Regions from separate parts of the Paenibacillus sp. FSL R7-0273 genome, predicted to be linked through region 1. Evidence: riboswitches for the same ligand, from Rfam matches in the RefSeq annotation. Region 1 holds a riboswitch; each other region holds the start of a gene.
The links. A riboswitch is a leader RNA that binds a small molecule or an ion and turns the genes downstream of it on or off. The one in region 1 is predicted to bind thiamine pyrophosphate.
Positions count from the first base shown of each region.

Region 2: another riboswitch for thiamine pyrophosphate. It lies ahead of R70723_RS01770 (ABC transporter substrate-binding protein); the one in region 1 lies ahead of R70723_RS10175 (thiamine phosphate synthase).
Region 3: another riboswitch for thiamine pyrophosphate. It lies ahead of R70723_RS13530 (ABC transporter ATP-binding protein); the one in region 1 lies ahead of R70723_RS10175 (thiamine phosphate synthase).

Region 1 is NZ_CP009283.1:2,395,587-2,401,499, forward strand. Features, by position in the region: gene R70723_RS10160 (S-layer homology domain-containing protein) at 1-861, shown strand, start outside; gene R70723_RS10165 (NUDIX hydrolase) at 939-1,364, opposite strand; gene R70723_RS10170 (SDR family oxidoreductase) at 1,588-2,457, shown strand; TPP riboswitch at 2,620-2,725, shown strand; gene R70723_RS10175 (thiamine phosphate synthase) at 2,807-3,466, shown strand; gene thiS (sulfur carrier protein ThiS) at 3,463-3,666, shown strand; gene R70723_RS10185 (thiazole synthase) at 3,715-4,479, shown strand; gene thiH (2-iminoacetate synthase ThiH) at 4,519-5,634, shown strand; gene R70723_RS10195 (fumarate hydratase) at 5,772-5,913, shown strand, end outside.
Region 2 is NZ_CP009283.1:401,784-407,696, forward strand. Features, by position in the region: gene R70723_RS01755 (ABC transporter ATP-binding protein) at 1-103, opposite strand, end outside; gene R70723_RS01760 (ABC transporter permease) at 454-1,215, opposite strand; gene R70723_RS01765 (thiamine-binding protein) at 1,212-1,502, opposite strand; gene R70723_RS01770 (ABC transporter substrate-binding protein) at 1,560-2,624, opposite strand; TPP riboswitch at 2,752-2,862, opposite strand; gene R70723_RS01775 (hypothetical protein) at 2,934-4,391, opposite strand; gene R70723_RS01780 (pyridoxamine 5'-phosphate oxidase family protein) at 4,629-5,066, shown strand; gene R70723_RS01785 (EAL domain-containing protein) at 5,255-5,913, shown strand, end outside.
Region 3 is NZ_CP009283.1:3,158,312-3,164,224, forward strand. Features, by position in the region: gene thiM (hydroxyethylthiazole kinase) at 1-115, opposite strand, end outside; gene R70723_RS13520 (ABC transporter substrate-binding protein) at 403-1,461, opposite strand; gene R70723_RS13525 (ABC transporter permease) at 1,458-2,234, opposite strand; gene R70723_RS13530 (ABC transporter ATP-binding protein) at 2,215-2,973, opposite strand; TPP riboswitch at 3,096-3,198, opposite strand; gene R70723_RS13535 (amino acid ABC transporter substrate-binding protein) at 3,361-4,191, shown strand; gene R70723_RS13540 (amino acid ABC transporter permease) at 4,213-4,881, shown strand; gene R70723_RS13545 (amino acid ABC transporter ATP-binding protein) at 4,893-5,645, shown strand; gene R70723_RS13550 (S-layer homology domain-containing protein) at 5,759-5,913, opposite strand, start outside.

The DNA.
Region 1 (5,913 bases):
GCCGCAACTGCGGTCATAAGCTTTAACGGGCTATCCGGAGCTGAGCAGGCGGCAGCGCATTATGCGGGCTACTATTTTACGGCAACTGCTGAGACAGCACCTGATCCGGCTAATCATTATATAGAGACACTGCCTGATGCAAAAGGAAGCTACAGGTTTTCGATTGAGCCAAAGCATCTGCAGGACTATATGACAGTAATTTTGTATGATGTAAATAATAAAGCAATAGGCCATCAGGTAATCAAATTAGATCTGAAGGCCAGGTATTCAACGCTGGATGAGCCGGTTGAGCGTTTCAGTGAAGGAGTCACAATCACCCGAAGCCTTGAGAGAGGCTTTATTAACGACAGAATAGCGATCAGGGAAGAATTTGCAGCACAGCATCCAGAAATTCAATACTTCGTATACTCGGCAAATACCGAGCTGCCTTATGTGGTGGATGCGGATAAGGATTTCAATGTTAAGAGTCTTTCAGCCCAATCTCATTATTTGAATGGGGTAACGGATATCGTATACGGATATTCCTATGAGGACTCTGAAGATTATTTAGCGCCGTTCTATACAGTGAAAAATTTTGAAGAGCAGTATATGATTATTTTCTACGATAAGGATATGCATGTGACCGGTTATTATCAGGGTCCGTCTATCCTTACTGACCAGCAGGCTGCAGATACCGTTGCTTTCAAAATCGATCAGCTGCCTGAAGCAGAAAAACTCACCCTTGAGCATGAGCCGGCGGTTAATTGGGTGTACCGGAGATATTCCAACCTGACTGAAGCTCAGAAAGAGCTGGTCAACAAAGCAAACACGGACAAAATCATTGCACTAAAAACAGCAATAGACAAATTAAAGCTTGGTTAGGAAAGAAAGTCCCTACCAGCACATCAAAGACCGCTGCCCTCAAAGGCGCGGTCTTTTTCGCCTGTAAGCATACCGCGCTACAACAGCTCCGCCATTGTGAGCACGCCGCTCCGCTCAAATTCAGCCAGAATTCCCGGAGGCAGCAGCTCCTCAAGCTCAGTCCGGGTACACCATTTGTAGGCTGCGTGCTCCTCAGAGAGAATTACTGCGTCCTTTTCGCTTTCGCAGAGATAAGTGATGATGACAACCTGCCTGCCGGGATCGGTCAGAAAAGAAGCGGCATATGCTACTGCTCCGACCGTTACGCCAAGTCCTGTTTCTTCAGCGATCTCCCGTTCAAGCGCGGCTTCCAGCCCTTCTCCGAATTCAATTTTCCCTCCGGGACACTCCCAGCTTCCGGCCCCTATAATATCTGCCGCAGCGCGCCGGACAATAAGAATACGGCCCTGGTGCACAATGATTCCTTTGACGGCAATGATAATGCTCCTGGAATTTCTGGTCATATAGGTTCTGCCTCCTTCATGCCTGCTCCTGTTCATCCTGATACATTATATCCGCACTTTACGCCGGCAACGACTGATTTTTTTGTTTGGCCGGCTTTTAACTGTGGTAAGTAACATAGCGTAGACCTAAAGTGCCTGAGATCAGCGCATAAACCAGCAATCCTTAGCCATCCTAAAACGATGAATGACTTCGAGAAGTGCAAAAGCGAAAGGAGAATGGATCATGCCAGAAAATCAAGAAGCCAAGAAAACGTTGCCTCCGCAGGTGCAGGACAAGCAGCCGGGAATCGAAAGTGAGATGAATCCGCTGCCGGAGTTTGAAACCTCCGAATATAAAGCGGCCGGCAAGCTGCTGGGCAAGGCAGCGCTTATTACCGGGGGAGACAGCGGAATCGGGCGTGCGGTAGCCGTGCATTTTGCCAAGGAGGGTGCTGATGTCGTTATTTCCTATCTGAATGAGCATAGCGACGCAGAGGAGACGAAACGCCAAGTGGAGCAGGAGGGCCGCAAGTGTATTCTGATTGCCGGTGACATCGGTGTAGAAGCCTTCTGCCAGGACCTGATCAACAAGACGGTAGAAGGGCTCGGTAAGCTGGATATTCTGATCAACAATGCTGCCGAACAGCATCCGCAGGACAAGATTGAGGACATTACCTCGGAACAGCTGGAGCGGACCTTCCGTACTAATATATTCTCAATGTTTTATTTAACCAAAGCAGCCATGCCTCATCTGAAAAAAGGTTCAACAATCATTAACACAACTTCGATTACGGCCTACCGCGGTAATCAGCAGCTGCTGGACTATTCGTCCACCAAAGGGGCGATTCTCAGCTTCACCCGCTCCCTGTCGATGAATCTGGCTGAAAAAGGCATCCGGGTCAATGCTGTGGCTCCGGGTCCGATCTGGACTCCGCTGATTCCATCCACCTTTGATGCGAAAAAAGTGAGCGAGTTCGGGGGCACGCAGCCGATGAAGCGTCCGGGACAGCCGGAGGAGCTGGCACCAGCCTATGTCTATCTGGCTTCCAGTGATTCTTCCTATGTCAGCGGCCAGGTCATTCATGTTAACGGCGGAGAGATTATTAACGGCTGATGTCCGGAGCCATCCAAACGATTATGTAACAAGCAGCAGAGAGTGCGCCAATTGGTGCACTCTCTGCTGCTTTATATGCAGACTGCGGAATATTATGCCGCTTAACCTAGATTTTTCATGCAAAATAGTGTTAATATATACGAAGTCAGCAACAGAATATGAATTTGTCACTAGGGGTGCCGCAAGGCTGAGACGAACGTACGTTTAGTTCGGACCCTTTGAACCTGATCTGGTTTATACCAGCGTAGGAAAGTGGATAAGCATTGTATTGCAGCGCATACGGTCCGGAAATCCGGCTGTTTTTCTGTATACTGTTTTCACCGCCTCCTGCCTGGAGGCGGTTTTTTTTGTGTTTTTAAAGAAAAGGGAGGTGGACGTACTGGCCGAAATTCATCTGCTCTCAGACGGAAAGCTTGCCGCGGAGCCGTTTGCTGTTCTCGCAGCAGCTGTTCATCCGCAGGTAGACTACATTCATTTACGTGAAAAAAAGCTATCGGCGCGCGGGCTGTATCAAATGGCCGTAGGCTTGCTCCGTGCCGGTGTACCGGCCGGTAAATTGATCATCAATGACCGGCTGGATGTGGCAATGGCTGTGGGGGCAGCAGGTGTACAGCTGGCCTGGCACAGCCTGCCTGCCGCTCCAGCCCGGCTGGCAGCGGGCGCTACCCTGCGGCTTGGCTCCTCCGTGCATTCGGTCCAGGAGATTAGGGACGCAGGCTGCCAAGGGGCAGATTACTGCCTCTTCGGGCATGTGTATCCTTCAACCAGCAAGCCCGGCCTGAGGGAGCGAGGCTTGGCCCAGCTGAAAGAGGCTGTGCTTGCCGCCGGGGTTCCGGTTATTGCATTGGGGGGAATTACGCCGGATAATGCGCCGGAGGTCCTGCAGGCTGGCGCAGCGGGAATAGCAGTGATGTCCGGTATATGCGGTGCAGATGATCCGTTTGCAGCTTCACAAGCCTACCGGAACGCAGTGACGGGAGCTGCCGCCAAAGGAGGTGAGAAGGCATGAATCTGATCGTCAACGGCAAAGCGGCAAATTACAGTGAGGATTGCCGTACAGTAGCTGATTTGCTTAGTCTGCCTGAATGGAACAGGAGACTGGTCATTGTAGAGCTGAACGGCGAGATTGTTGCCAAGGAGCATCACGGTGCTTATCTGTTGAATGAAGGAGACCGGATTGAGGTCGTGCATTTTGTGGGAGGCGGCTAATCCCGTTTACATGCCGGGTACAAATTTTAAATACAGGAGGCAATTCAGATGTCAGATCCTTTCGTAATCGGAGGCCGCTCCTTATCGAGCAGGCTGTTTATCGGAACCGGCAAATACAGCCGGAACACTCTTATTCCGGAGGTGGTGGAGGCTTCGGGCTCAGAGGTCATTACAGTAGCGCTCAGACGTGTGGACCCAAACAGTAATGATAATATTATCAGCCATATCCCGGACAGCATGACCCTGCTTCCTAATACCTCCGGTGCACGTACTGCCGAGGAAGCTGTCCGTATTGCCAGACTGGCCAAGGCTTCCGGTCTCGGCAACTGGGTTAAGATTGAAGTAATCAATGATCAGAAATACCTGCTGCCCGATAATGCGGAAACGATCCGTGCCACGGAAATTCTGGCGGCTGAAGGCTTTGTGGTGCTTCCTTATATGAGCCCTGACTTGTCTGCGGCCCTCCGTATGCAAAAGGCGGGTGCTGCCGCAGTTATGCCGCTTGGATCGCCTATAGGCACAAACCGGGGGCTAAAAACCTTGGAGCTGCTGCGCATTCTGATAGCTGAAGTAGAGCTTCCGGTCATTGTTGATGCCGGAATCGGCCGGCCGTCTGAGGCAGCGGAAGCGATGGAGCTGGGCGCTGCTGCTGTGCTGCTCAATACGGCCATCGCCACTGCACGCGATCCGCTGCTCATGGCCTCGGCATTCCGTGATGCTGTAGCTGCAGGCCGTAAGGCCTACCTGGCTGGACTGGGTCCCGTAGAGGAGACTGCATCGGCATCATCGCCATTAACGGGTTTTCTTGGCTGACAGTGACAGAATCAGGAACCGGCGAAAAGGAGGAGTACCATGGGTTTTTACGAGACTGCACACGCTCTTGGCCATCAGGTGAATGCAGGAATGTGGGGGCAATTTAACAAAGAAGATGTAAGGCGTTCGCTCCGCAAAGAGCAGCTGGATGAGCATGATCTGCAGGTTCTGCTGTCTCCTGCAGCAGGGGATTGTCTGGAGGAGATGGCCCGGCAGGCCAGAAGTCTGACCCGTTCGCATTTCGGACATGTCATGCAGCTTTTTACACCGATGTATCTTGCAGATTTCTGCATAAATCACTGCACGTACTGCAGCTTCAGCTCTATTTATGATTTTCCGAGAAAAAAGCTTAGTCCTGAAGAGGTTAGACGGGAGGCAGAGGCGATAGCGGCTACCGGAATCCGGCATATTCTTATTCTGACAGGTGAATCGCGGACGGAAAGCCCGGTTTCTTATCTCAAGGAATGTGTGAGGATACTAAAGGAATTTTTCTCTTCTGTCAGTATTGAAGTGAATCCTTTGTCTGAGGGTGAATACAAGGAGCTTAAGGAAGCCGGTGTAGACGGATTAACCTTGTATCAGGAAGTTTACCATGAGGAGACCTACAGCAAGCTGCATGTCAAAGGTCCCAAAAAAATCTACCGCAACCGCCTGGATGCGCCTGAGCGGGGCTGCCGGGCAGGATTCCGGGTGGTAAATATCGGAGCGCTGCTGGGGATGTATGACTGGCGGCAGGAAGCTTTCTTTACCGCCATGCATGCGAGATACCTGCAGGACAAGTACCCGGAGTGTGAAATCGGGCTGTCTGCTCCGCGTTTCCGCCCTTTTCTTGGAGAGTATGATTCCGGACATATCGTAACCGACCGGGCTCTGGTACAGATTATTCTGGCCTACCGCCTGTTCCTCCCCCGGGCAGGCATAACCCTGTCCACACGTGAGCCGTCCGCGCTAAGAGACCGTCTGATCCATCTGGGCGTAACCAAAATGTCTGCCGGGGTATCCACTGAAGTTGGAGGCCATACACAGCAGGGAGGCACTCCGCAGTTTGAAATTTCCGACGGACGGAGTGTGCATGAAATCTCCGAGATGCTCAAAGCAAACAGCCTGCAGCCGGTTTATAAGGACTGGGATATGCTTGATGCCGGAATATACTAAACATGGCATATATAGTCCGGGATAGGGTAGTTCAATTTTAAAGTAAACCCTTTCATGCACGGCAGAGTGTGATATGATAATACTAATTGTATCAGCCTTAAGACAACCTGCAATGGATGAGAGGAGCCGGAATGAAGATGCGGAATTTTGAAGAAAGCATTTATAATCTGATCGTAGAGACCTCCACGAATTTGCCTGGTGATGTGCGCAGAGCCGTTGCCAAGGGACGTGCACTGGAAGACCGTGCCACCCGCTCGGGCCTTGCCCTGACAACAATCG
Region 2 (5,913 bases), 2.0 Mb from region 1:
TTTCCAGTGCAGCATCGCCTGCAGCATCGGCAGCCCCCAAGCCCCGGATACCCCGGGGGGGCGTAACCCCGATAGATTCTTCGTCTTTTGACTGGTGAGACATGTAGAGTACCTCCTTTCTCGTTGGAGTCCGTATGTTGCGGCGGATTGAGCCTAATATTTATGCGAAATCAGAGCCCGGATCATTTTAGTGGGAAAAAGGTCAACTAAATTCGCATAATTCGCTTAACTTCGGCATATAGGTGGAAAAAGGTAACTTAATTTCATCTGAAATGCTAGTTTCAAGCCAGTAGGTAACTATTAACTGTCGAAAATCAACTTAATTTCATATTAAGCCCCGGCCGGAGCAAAATAGCTGTCAAAAATCAAACTAATTCCGTCCGGCCGAAGCCGCCCGCGGATACCCGGCCGAAGCTGCCCGCGGATACCCGCATTCTCCGGCCGAATGCTTCCTCATTCCGATTCCCGCGGCTTCCAGCGCACCAGCCACCGCTCGACTATAGCGATGATTGCGAACAGCACCAGACTCAGTAATACGATGATGGCAATGGCGACAAAGAGATTAGCTGTACGGTAGGCGGACTTCTGGAGCAGCATGTAGTAGCCCAGTCCCTTGTCAGCGCCAATCCATTCCGCGACGATTACGCCCATTACGGCATAGGTGGCAGAGATTTTGAGGCCGGAGAACAGGGCGGGCAGGGAGCCTGGCAGCTCCAGCTTGGTAAAGATCTTCCACTTGCCTGCGCCCGCCATCTTCATATAGTTCATCATCGTCCGGTCACTCTGCGCAAGGCCGCCCATGGCAGCGACGGCGACGGGGAAGAAGCAGACGAGGATGATCAGCATAATTTTCGGCATCAGGCCAAAGCCGAACCAGATCACCAGCAGCGGCGCGAGCGCAATGGAGGGCACATTCTGGCTGAGGATCAGCAGCGGATAGATGGCCCGTTTCAGCCAGGGCACCAGATGCAGCAGCAGCGCTACGATCAGCCCGACGCCTGCGCCGATCGGAAAGCCGATCAGGGTCAGGCGCAGCGTCGCAGCGGTGTGCGACCAGAGGCTGGCGGCATTATCCGCGGAAGCACGGGCGACCGCGCCCGGACCCGGCAGAAAAAACGGATCGATTGTAAATAATGATACCGCCGCCTGCCAGATCCCCAGAAACAATATGACCGCCACTAAGGGCGGCCATATTTGCCTGAAGGCTGATCTCACCGGTATTTCTCCGTCAGCTTGTCCATGCTGATGCCATTCGGGTTATGGGCGATTTTGATCTGGGAGATGATGCTTGGGCTGCCGGCAGCTACGAGCGCTTCGTGCATCTGGCGGACCACCTCGAGCAGCTCGGTAATATCACCTTCCATTGTCGTTTCAAGCGGGTTCACCTGATGCTTTACGCCCGATTTCTGAATGACTTCGATTGCTGTATCTACATAAGGAATGGAGTCCTCACCGTTCGGTGTTTTAGGGATAACCTGAATGCTAAGCAGTGTGTTTGCCACAATAATCAATCCTCTCAATATAATGTATTGGATATCAGCCGGCTCTCAATATAATCTTTATTCCGCCGGCAAAAACTCATTAGTAAACGTTGCCTCTACATCAAGCTGCTGGTCCAGCAGCTTCAGGTCATACATCCAGTCGGCGTAATTCTGCCAGATTTCGGCCTTCTGCTCACCCCAGCGGGCGGCGTCATCCTTGTACTTGGGGCTGAGCCATTTCTGGCTGGCCAGGACAAGCTCAGGATCAAGATCCGGCACGGCTTTGATCAGAATATCAGCTGCCGCTTCCGGCTGGTCAATCGCGTACTGGTATCCCTTCGACGTCGCTTTGAGGAAGGCCTTCACCAGCTCCGGCCGCCCGGCGATTTCCTTCTCGCTGGTAGTCAGGATCGGCGTGTAGTAATCCAGCTGCGGCGCGTAATCCTTGAGGTAGAGCATATCCAGCGGCTCACCGCGCAGCTCGGCCTCAATTCCGGTCCAGGCATAGAAGATCCAGGCGAAATCAATATCGCGCTTCACAGCCGTGAAATAATCAGCTTCACCGATGTTCACCTGCTTGACCTTCTTCACGTCCCCGCCTTCCGGGTCCATGATGGCCTTCATGGCTGCTTCCTCAGCCGGCGAGCCCCAGCCGCCGTAGATTTTGCCTTCAAAATCCTTAGGGGATGTTATATTACGGTCCTTCGGTGCAGCGAACCCGGAAGTATTATGCTGAATGATGGCGGCAACGGATACAAGCGGCACATTCTGCAGGCGGGCCAGCGTCAGTGCCTCCTGGGCGCTGATCCCGAAGGCGGCCTCGCCCGAAATCACCATCGTATCGGCTCCGGCGGCGCCCGGCTGGACAATCTCTACATCAAGGCCTTCCTCTTCGTAATACCCCAGCTCTTTGGCCGCATACAGGCCGGTATGATTCGTGTTCGGCGTCCAATCCAGTGCGACCTTAATCTTGGTAAGCTCAGCCGGCGCATCCGCAGCTGTTCCTGCAGAAGCTTCCGGAGAAGCGTTACCTCCGGCAGTGTTCCCCCCGTTACCTCCGTTTGCCCCGTTGCTGCCGCATCCGGCAATGGCCAGGGCCAGCATGCAGGTCAGGCTGAGCATCAAGCTTTTTTTGACTCCCATTTCCCTTTATTCACTCCTTCCAGCAATCCCTAGTCTTCTCTTTTCTAAATCTGATATGCAAAAAAGCGCCCCGATTCATCGGGACGCCAGTCAGTTGCGCAAGGCTGCAGGCTCCGGCCTCAGGGGCCGGGAAGCAATTAAAGATTCCTACGCTGGCATTATCCAGATCAGGTATAAGGGTCAGTATCTTATGGGATACAATCTCAGCCGGCCAATTCCAGCACCCCTGGTTCTATGAAGTTATCGGGTATTGCTTATTCTACGCTGTATTATAGACGCACGGCCTGGGGTTGTCCAGTAGCAATCTCCCTACTCCTTGGAGTAATACCGCTTCCTGCGGCGGCTGCGGATGCTGGTTCTCAGCTCCTTCAGTGTCATGAAAATGCTGACTGAAATCCCTGTAAACGTGACGAACAGCGCGAGATACTCAAAAGGTGAGTATTCCAGCAGCTTGCTCCAGTCAATCGGAGCCTTCAGGTCCTCAATGACCTGGTTCATCCCGTAAATCCCGCTGACCACCGTAAATATAGTAAGAATCATCAGCAGCGTATCCCGGCGTTTAGCCTGGAATTTATCCTGATACTGGAACAGGTCGTCAAGGGTCATCTTCACTTCACCGAACAAGGCGTCATTGCCGTAAACCTTCCGCAGCTGGAAAAAAATCTCCCGGCCCTGCGACTGCGAAATCAGCTCGATAAAATAGAATTTGGCCGAAAATTTATTGATCAGAAAGATCAGATTCTCAATCTCATCATAGTCGCGGTCAATGCGCAGGCGGGAATGCAGGTTGGACAGCTTCAGCAGCACGATTTTGTGAAAAAGGCTCAGCAGCAGCCCGTAGTAATACTCCCCGTACATCTGGTTAGCCAGCTGGACAGCGATCTCCGGCTTAGCCTTGCTCAGACAGCAAAAGGTCTGCTCATTGGTCATGTAAAAGGTATCAGGGCCCCAGCGGCTATAGGAGTGCTCCCTGCAATAATCGGCTATATAGTCCGGATTGCTGGCACTCATATAAGGCTGGCCGTTTCCGTCCAGCCCGTCCAGCTGGGCGGCACGGAACTTCAAATCTATTCCGATTTCTTCCTCATCCCCGTGCTCCAAACCGTAGAATCCCTGAACCATCATCCGCTCATCGACAAAGAAGGGCAGGGTTTCAAAGTAAGCGCCGTCCAGCTCTGACTGGTCCAGAAACGGCTTCAGGCTGGGCACGAGGTAATCGAACACAAAATCCTCGACCTGATCATAGGATTTATCGCCGTACTGAACGGAGGTTCCCTTATCCTGCAGGTTGGCATCCTCCAGTGTACGGAACCGGTCTGCGAATTCCAGAGCTACACTGAACGGCAGCGTATCCTCCTCAATGCGGACCCTTATGGTCACAAAGCCCAGCTGAAACGGGCAGAGGAACATATCGGTCGACAGCACCTTGAAGGCGATGGAGCGGCCGGGCATTTCCAGACTGCAGGAAAGGTCATTGGCCTTGGAGAAGCGCCGGAAGGAGTCCTTATCCTTTTCCCGGGGAAACAGCACATGGGCTGCAAAGGGGAGGTAGCTGCGCTCCATTTTTTCATGTGACACGCAGTATCCCTCTCCGTAATAAGCATCCTCAAGCTCCTTGTTATCCAGAAAAAAGCGTGTGAAGCCGTCCTGCTTAAGCTGCCGGATCAGCTTGTCATCCTCACCGTTTTTAATGGAGAAGGGAAAAATAAACTGCAGCAGTGCAGTATGTAGCGCCGGTTCGGGAGATTCAGCGAAAACCTTAGTCATAAGCAGGTACCACCTTATTTTTCAGAATATCAGTATGTGTAGTATTACCCTAACCTGCAGACAGCCACGCTAAGCGGAGCCGGCACAGCGGTGTCCGTTCATCGTTTTGTCCCGGATTCAATGTGATTGAAGGGGGTACACTATAGTAAGCACAATTAATTGTATGATAAATCCAAACTGTGAATGCGGATATATAAATATATATCTGCGTGATTTCTGAAAGGAGCTATTTCGTCAATGAATAACAATGAGCTGGAGCAGACTATCATCAAGGCGCTGGATGACAACAAGTTCGGGTCCTTCGGCACGATCGAAGCCGGCAACAAACCTAAGGTGCGTTATATGGCGGTATTTCATGACGGACTGAATATTTATCTGGCTACCAATCGCAAAACACACAAGGTGGAGGAGCTGAAGGACAACCCGAATGCTTTTCTGCTGCTTGGATATGAGCAGGGCGGCGGCAAGGATGTGCTTGAGATTGAAGCCACGGTAGATGTCAGCAAAGACGACAGCCTGCGCACAAAGGTCTGGAGCAAGTCACTGGAGGAATGGTTCAAGGGACCGGAGGATCCGGATTATGTGGTGCTTGAGCTGAAGCCGACACGGATTGAGTATATGGGCAAAAATAAAGAGCATGGCGTATGGCAGCCATCCGTTTCGGCAGGGAGATAACAGCTTCCGGCACAGGCGGATTTAGCAGCTACGACCACCAGCCACCTGCAGCCACCCGGCTCTGCAGGTGGCTTTTTGCAGGGATAGGATAAGGCTGTCATTTTACGCCGGCGCATAGTTGAAAATTGGCAAATCATGATATAATGGCTACACTAAAGGTTCGACATTTGATGCGAGGGAGGATGTCTATGAACTGTAGGGACTGCTCTGCGATAGAGCCGGTGGAGGATGAGGGACAAATCCGGTTTATGCCGTGTACCTTTGTGCTTGCCTCCGCTTTAAGATCTTCAGGAGTAGAGTTCACAGGGGTGAAGAATACGGGAACGATTCCCTATGCTTCGAGAGAGGCGCTTTTTGAGCTGCTGAAGCTGCTGGATATCCTGCAGAAGCAGACGGATACATCGCTGAAGCTTTGTATAAGCGGCAAGTCAGGCAGCCTGACGGCAGAGCGCTGGGTTTCCCTGGAGCAGTTAGAAATAAGATTTGCCAATGACAATCTTATCTCCATCATTTCCAATCATGATTTTACCAGCCACCTGCAGCCTATTGTAGATTTTTCTGAAGAGATTGTCGGCTTTGAGCTGCTGCTGCGTCCGCTTCCTGAAGGGAGCGCCTTTCAGCCCTACGAGCTGTTTGAAATTGCCCGTCAGACCGGCTTTCATTCCTTCCTGGACCGTGCTGCACGGATTTCAGCGATTGAGACCAGTGCGAGACTGCTGCCGAGAGGCATCAAGCGTTTCGTTAATTTTTTGCCGTCTTCCATTTATAATCCTAATTTTTGTCTGACCCACACCTTTGAGACGATTGCCCGGCTGGATCAGGACCCGGAGGATTTTGTGTTCGAGGT
Region 3 (5,913 bases), 760 kb from region 1:
TAAAGGGGGAGGCGCCGAGCGCCAGCAGCCCGTTAGCAGAGAAGTTGGCAACAACGATGTTCGTAATATTATGGATGAGCGGATTAAGCTCGCGTACTTTGGCTAAGTAGGACATAATGATTCCTCCTAAGGATGGTTTTATAAAGGGACAGTCGTATTCCCGGCAAGCTGATGGTTTACATAGTTGTATCTTGTGCAGTTAAAAGTCTGGATGGGGCCCGTTCGGCTGCAATAACTGCACTCTGTACATCTATAAATAGAAAAATGAAGGAAAATAGAGAAAATCCGTGATTTTAAGTGTACGAAGTGCAGTTATATCTAAAAAATAGTGAATTTGCCCGGATATAAGTGTACAAAGTGCAGTTAAGAGTGACGCTTGCCTTACAGATTACAGATTACAGATTACAGATTCTCAAAAGCCTCATCACTATTCGTTTCACCTGATATCAGCCCGTTCCCGGACAGCCAATCCGCGACCCTGCTCCACGATTCCGGGGACTGGTAGCCGAAGGGCTGGTCTCCGGCATCCATCAGGGGCAGCAGAATATCGAGGCTCTGGCGCTCAATCTGCGGATCAAGCGGGGCGGTGCTGTCCTCATGGTCCAGCAGAATCTGCAGGCCCTCCTCCGGATGCTCCTGCACGAACTGCTGCCCTTTGCGGACGGCGTTCATGAACCTGCTGTAATCAGCCCGGGATTCCTTCAGGTTCTCTTCCCCGGCAACCAGCACCAGCTCGTAATAGTCAGGCACACCAAACGCGGTGGGATCGATTGAGGTGACAGGGTGCTGCTCCTTGGCCAGAATCAGCTGCTCATGATTAATGAAGCCGCCGATTATCGCATCGACCCGGCCGGTTGTAATCGCCGGAATCAGATCAAAGCCGACATCGACCATATTCAGTGACTGCGGATCGCCCCCGTCATGCTCCACCATCGTCCGCAGCATGGCTTCATAGAGCGGAATGGAGGAATAACCCGCGGTTTTGCCGGCTAAATCTCCGGGTGCTGTAATTCCGCTGTCAGCAGGGACGAGCAGGTGATTAAGCGGATGCCGGACGAGAGCGGCTAGCGAAACGACCGGAATCTGCTCCGAGCGGGCCATGAGCACCTGGGGCTGGTAGGTAAGAGCCAGATCAATCTTGCCTGCGGCTGCGAGCTTCAGTGCGTCATTGCTGTCCGCAGGCATCTGCAGCTCAACCTCCAGACCCTCCTCCTTGAAATATCCCTTCTCCTGCGCAGCATACAGGAAGGAGTGTACAGCGTTCGGGTACCAGTCGAGCATGACGGACAGCTCGCGCAGCTGTCCGCTGCTGCCGGAAGCTGCCGTTTTTGCTTCGCCGGTGCCCTGGTTATTTCCGCTGCAGCCGCTCACAGCTGCAAGCAGGCAGATCAGCAGCATGAGCAGACCGGCGCCGCGCAGGCGTCTTGACGATAATTTGGAATAATGGCGTAATAGGTTCATCTTCGCAAGCCTCTTTTCTTCAGAATAATGATTTCAACAATGCTGATACAGAGAAACAGCAGAACACCAAGTGCAGAGAGCAGGCCGACAGCGGCGAACAGCTCCGGGCTGTGCAGATTGCCGGCCATGCGGCGGCTATAGTAGCCGAGCCCCTGGCTGCCGCCAAGCCACTCCCCGATAGTTGCACCAATAACGCAGTAGACGATGGACAGCTTCAGTCCGGAGAAATAGGCGGGCAGCGCCAGCGGAATCTGGACTTTCGCCAGCAGCTGCAGGCGGCTTGCCCCGAGAGTCAGCAGCAGTTCCTTGTATTGCCCGCCGCTTTTATAAAGACCGTCATATGTACCTACAACGACCGGGAAAAAGGCTGTGAGAAACACAACAGCGATCTTGCCGCCGAGCGTATAGCCGAACCACATAATAAAAATGGGTGATAGGGCAAGCAGCGGAATGGTCTGGCTGACAATCAGCAGGGGATAGACAGCTTTGGCCAAAAGCGGCAGCAGATGCATCCCGGTGCCGAGCAGCGTGCCGCAGATCAAAGATAAGCCGAAGCCCAGCACAATCTCCTGCAGGGTTGCCGGAAGATGGCGGCCGAACAGCAGCTCACGCTGCTCGATTAAGGCGTTCCAGACCGATGAAGGTGCCGGGAGAATAAATGCCGGTACCTGCCCGTAACGAACGCCTGCTTCCCAGCAGAGCAATAGGAGCAGCACCAGCAGGACAGCAGGGGCATAGGTGGTGAGACGCCGCTTAATATGCACAGCTCTCATGCAGCCTCCGCTCCAGCTCCTCCCGCAGGGCAATGAACTGCGGCTGATAGAGGAGCTGTCCGTTTCTTGGCCGCGGCAGCGCGACCGTCATTTCCTGCAGCCCGCCTCCGCTGTGCATCAGATAGATCCGGTCGCTGAGCAGGAGAGCTTCCTCCAGATCATGGGTGATGAACAGCACCGTTCGTTCAAGCCCGGTCCAGAGGTCCAGCAGCCATTGCTGCAGCCCGCGCTTCGTCATCGCATCAAGCGCTCCAAAGGGCTCATCCAGCAGCAGCAATTCACATCCTGTAGAGAGAGTGCGGGCCAGGGCAGCCCGCTGGCGCATGCCGCCGGACAGCTCATGGGGATAAGCCGCCTCTGTACCGTCCAGGCCGAGGCTGTGCAGCAGACCGCGAATCTGCTGTACAGCCTCTTTTTTTGTAACGCCGGGCTTAAGCTCCCAGGGCAGCAGGCAGTTATCCAGCACCGTTCTCCAGGGCAGCAGTAGATCCTGCTGCGGCATATAGCCGACTCTGCCGAGCCTTGAAGAAGCTGTATGTGTCGGACCGCCGTCCAGGCTGATTTCTCCGCCTGTTGGTTCGAGCAGCCCTGCGAGGATTTTGAACAGGGTGCTTTTCCCGCAGCCGCTTGCCCCTGCGATAGAGATAAACTCACCCCGCCGGATCTTCATCGATAGCTCTGTGAATACAGGCGGCCGGTCCGCCGTATAGGCATAAGATAGATTAGAAACCGATAGCATAGCAGCTTGTTGACCTCCTTGAATGACGAGACACATTACACGCAAAAAAGACCCCTTGATTTCCGGAGGAAATAAAGAGGTCTGAAAGGTACAGTCGGGCAGGCTGGATAACAGCCGTTCTGTTCATTTCTGCTCCACTTCCCTCCGCTGGTATGATCCAGATCAGGTTCCAAGGGTCCGGAGCTTAAGCTCCGTCTCAGTCGGCCGACTCCCCTAGTGAAATAACAGGTCGATATGCAATTCGTAATTGCTAATTAATATACCATAACCTGGACGTTTGTAAAGAGAAGGCTTTCGGATTCTTCTTCTGAGGGAAAGGAATAGCCTGCTTTGGGCATGATAACTTTAATCTGTAACAGCTGACCACAGCACAAGGAGGAGATCACAATGAAAAAATGGGCGCTGGCGCCTCTGCTGCTGCTGGGCATTGTACTTACGGCATGCGGCAGCAATAATAATAATGCAGCTGAAGGAACAATAGGCGGCGCGGATGTAGCAGCTTCTCCTGCGGCCCGGAACAGCCTGGAAACGGTAAAGGCCTCCGGCAGGCTGAGAGTAGGCACCGAAGGCACGTACTCGCCGTTTACCTACCATGATGCGGACGGAACGCTAACCGGCTTTGACGTGGATATTGCCAGGGAGATAGCCAAACGGATCGGTGTGGAAGCGGAGTTTGTCGAGACCCAGTGGGACGGTATTTTTGCCGGAATGGATGCAGGGCGCTTTGATGCTATTTTTAATGAGGTGTCCATTACGGATGAGCGTAAGGTGAAATATGATTTCTCTGAACCTTATGTCGTATCCAAAGCGGTGCTGATTGTAGGGGAGGGGAACGGGGATATCAAAAGCTTTGCTGATCTCAAGGGCAAAAAAGCCGGGCAGTCGCTGACCAGCAACCTGTCTGACATCGCACGCGAGAACGGCGCGGAAATTGTGGCGATTGAAGGCTTCAATCAGGCGATAGACCTCCTGGTCTCCGGACGGATTGATGCTACGGTTAACGACGGCTTGTCCTTTCTGGATCTGAAGAAGCAGAAGCCGGACGTACAGATCAAGCAGGTAGATGAAATGGCTGAAGGCTCGCGGAGCGCTGCCGTTTTCCTGAAGGGCAATGAGGAGCTAGTGCAGGCGGTCGACGGGGCACTTGCAGCAATGAAGGAGGACGGGACCTATCTAGCCATTTCCGAGAAATATTTCGGGGCGGATGTCTCAAAATAATGGCTGAAGGAGCTCCCTGCGATGGATGACCGCAAGCTGCAAATATTTCTGGATTCGCTGCTGCCTCTGCTCAAGGCAGGAGTGGCTTATACGATTCCGCTGGCGCTGCTCTCCTTTATACTGGGACTGCTGCTTGCAGTGGCGACTGCGCTGGTGCGGATCTCTTCATGGCGGATTCCCGGGCTGATTGCCAGGTTTTATGTGTGGATCATCCGGGGGACTCCGCTGCTGGTACAGCTGTTTATTATTTTCTACGGATTGCCTGCCGCAGGTGTTGTGCTGGACCCGTTTACCGCTGCGGTTATCGGGTTCACGCTGAGTGTCGGTGCGTATTCGTCAGAAATTATCCGGGCCGCCGTATTATCGGTTCCCAAAGGGCAGTGGGAGGCGGCCTATTCCGTCGGGATGACCCGGGGGCAGGCGCTGCGCCGGATTATTCTGCCCCAGGCGGTGCGGGTGTCGGTTCCGCCGCTGTCGAATTCTTTTATCAGCCTCGTAAAAGACACCTCGCTCGCCGCAGGCATTACCTATGTGGAAATGTTCAGGACAGCCCAGCAGATTACCGCAACTACCTATGAGCCTTTGCTGCTCTATTGTGAAGCTGCGCTTTATTATCTGCTGTTCTGTTCCGTACTGTCAGTGGTGCAAAGCAGGCTGGAGAAACGGTTTGACCGTTACTCGGCCGGATAAGGAGGCGCAATATGATTGAGGTTCGCGGTCTGCATAAATCCTTTGGGCAGCTGCAGGTGCTGAAGGGAGTCGATCTGCGGCTTGAGCATGGCAAAGTCCTGGTCATCATTGGGCCCTCAGGCTCCGGCAAAACAACGCTGCTGCGCTGCTTCAATCTGCTTGAGATCCCGGATCAGGGAAGCTTGTCTATTGCCGGTCTTGAGCTCAGCTTCACAGACAATGTCAAGCTTGCCAGGAATGACGTGCTAAGCCTGCGGCAGAAGACAGGGATGGTATTCCAGTCCTATAACCTGTTTCCGCATATGACCGCGCTTGGCAATGTGGCAGAGGGCCAGATTACGGTGCAAAAGCGTTCACGGAAGGAAGCTGAAAAGCGCGGGCAGGAGCTTCTGGCTAAAGTTGGATTGTCTGACAAAGCAGGCGCATATCCGCACCAGCTGTCCGGCGGACAGCAGCAGCGCGTCGCTATTGCCCGGGCAATGGCGGCCGAGCCGGAGGTGCTGCTGTTTGACGAGCCGACCTCGGCGCTGGACCCCGAGCTGGTCGGTGAGGTGCTGAAGGTTATCCGGCAGCTGGCTGCGGAAGGCAGGACAATGATCATAGTGACCCATGAGATGCGGTTTGCCGCTGATGTTGCAGATACCATTATCCTGATGGATCAAGGTGTGATTCTGGAGCAGGGGACACCGCAGCAGGTGCTGCAGCAGTCTGGGAATCATCGTGTCCGGCAGTTTTTGAACAGAATAAAAGGGGAATCGGAGTGAAGTGAAAAGGCAGACCGGAATGACCGGTCTGCCTTTTGCGCTGTTGAAGGACCCATTGATGCTATGCGGGGGAGCACAGCAGAAGCGGCTGAATGTGTTTTTATATTATTTGCTTAGCTGCCAGGGGTGTTATCAAGGGATTTGAGGTATTCGAGCGCGTTGTAGAGCATGACTGCCGCCTCAGCACGGGTAATTTCACTTTTCGGATTAAATTTGCCGTTTGCGTCCAGCGTATTAATCTTGTACTTCAAAGAACGCTGGATGCTTC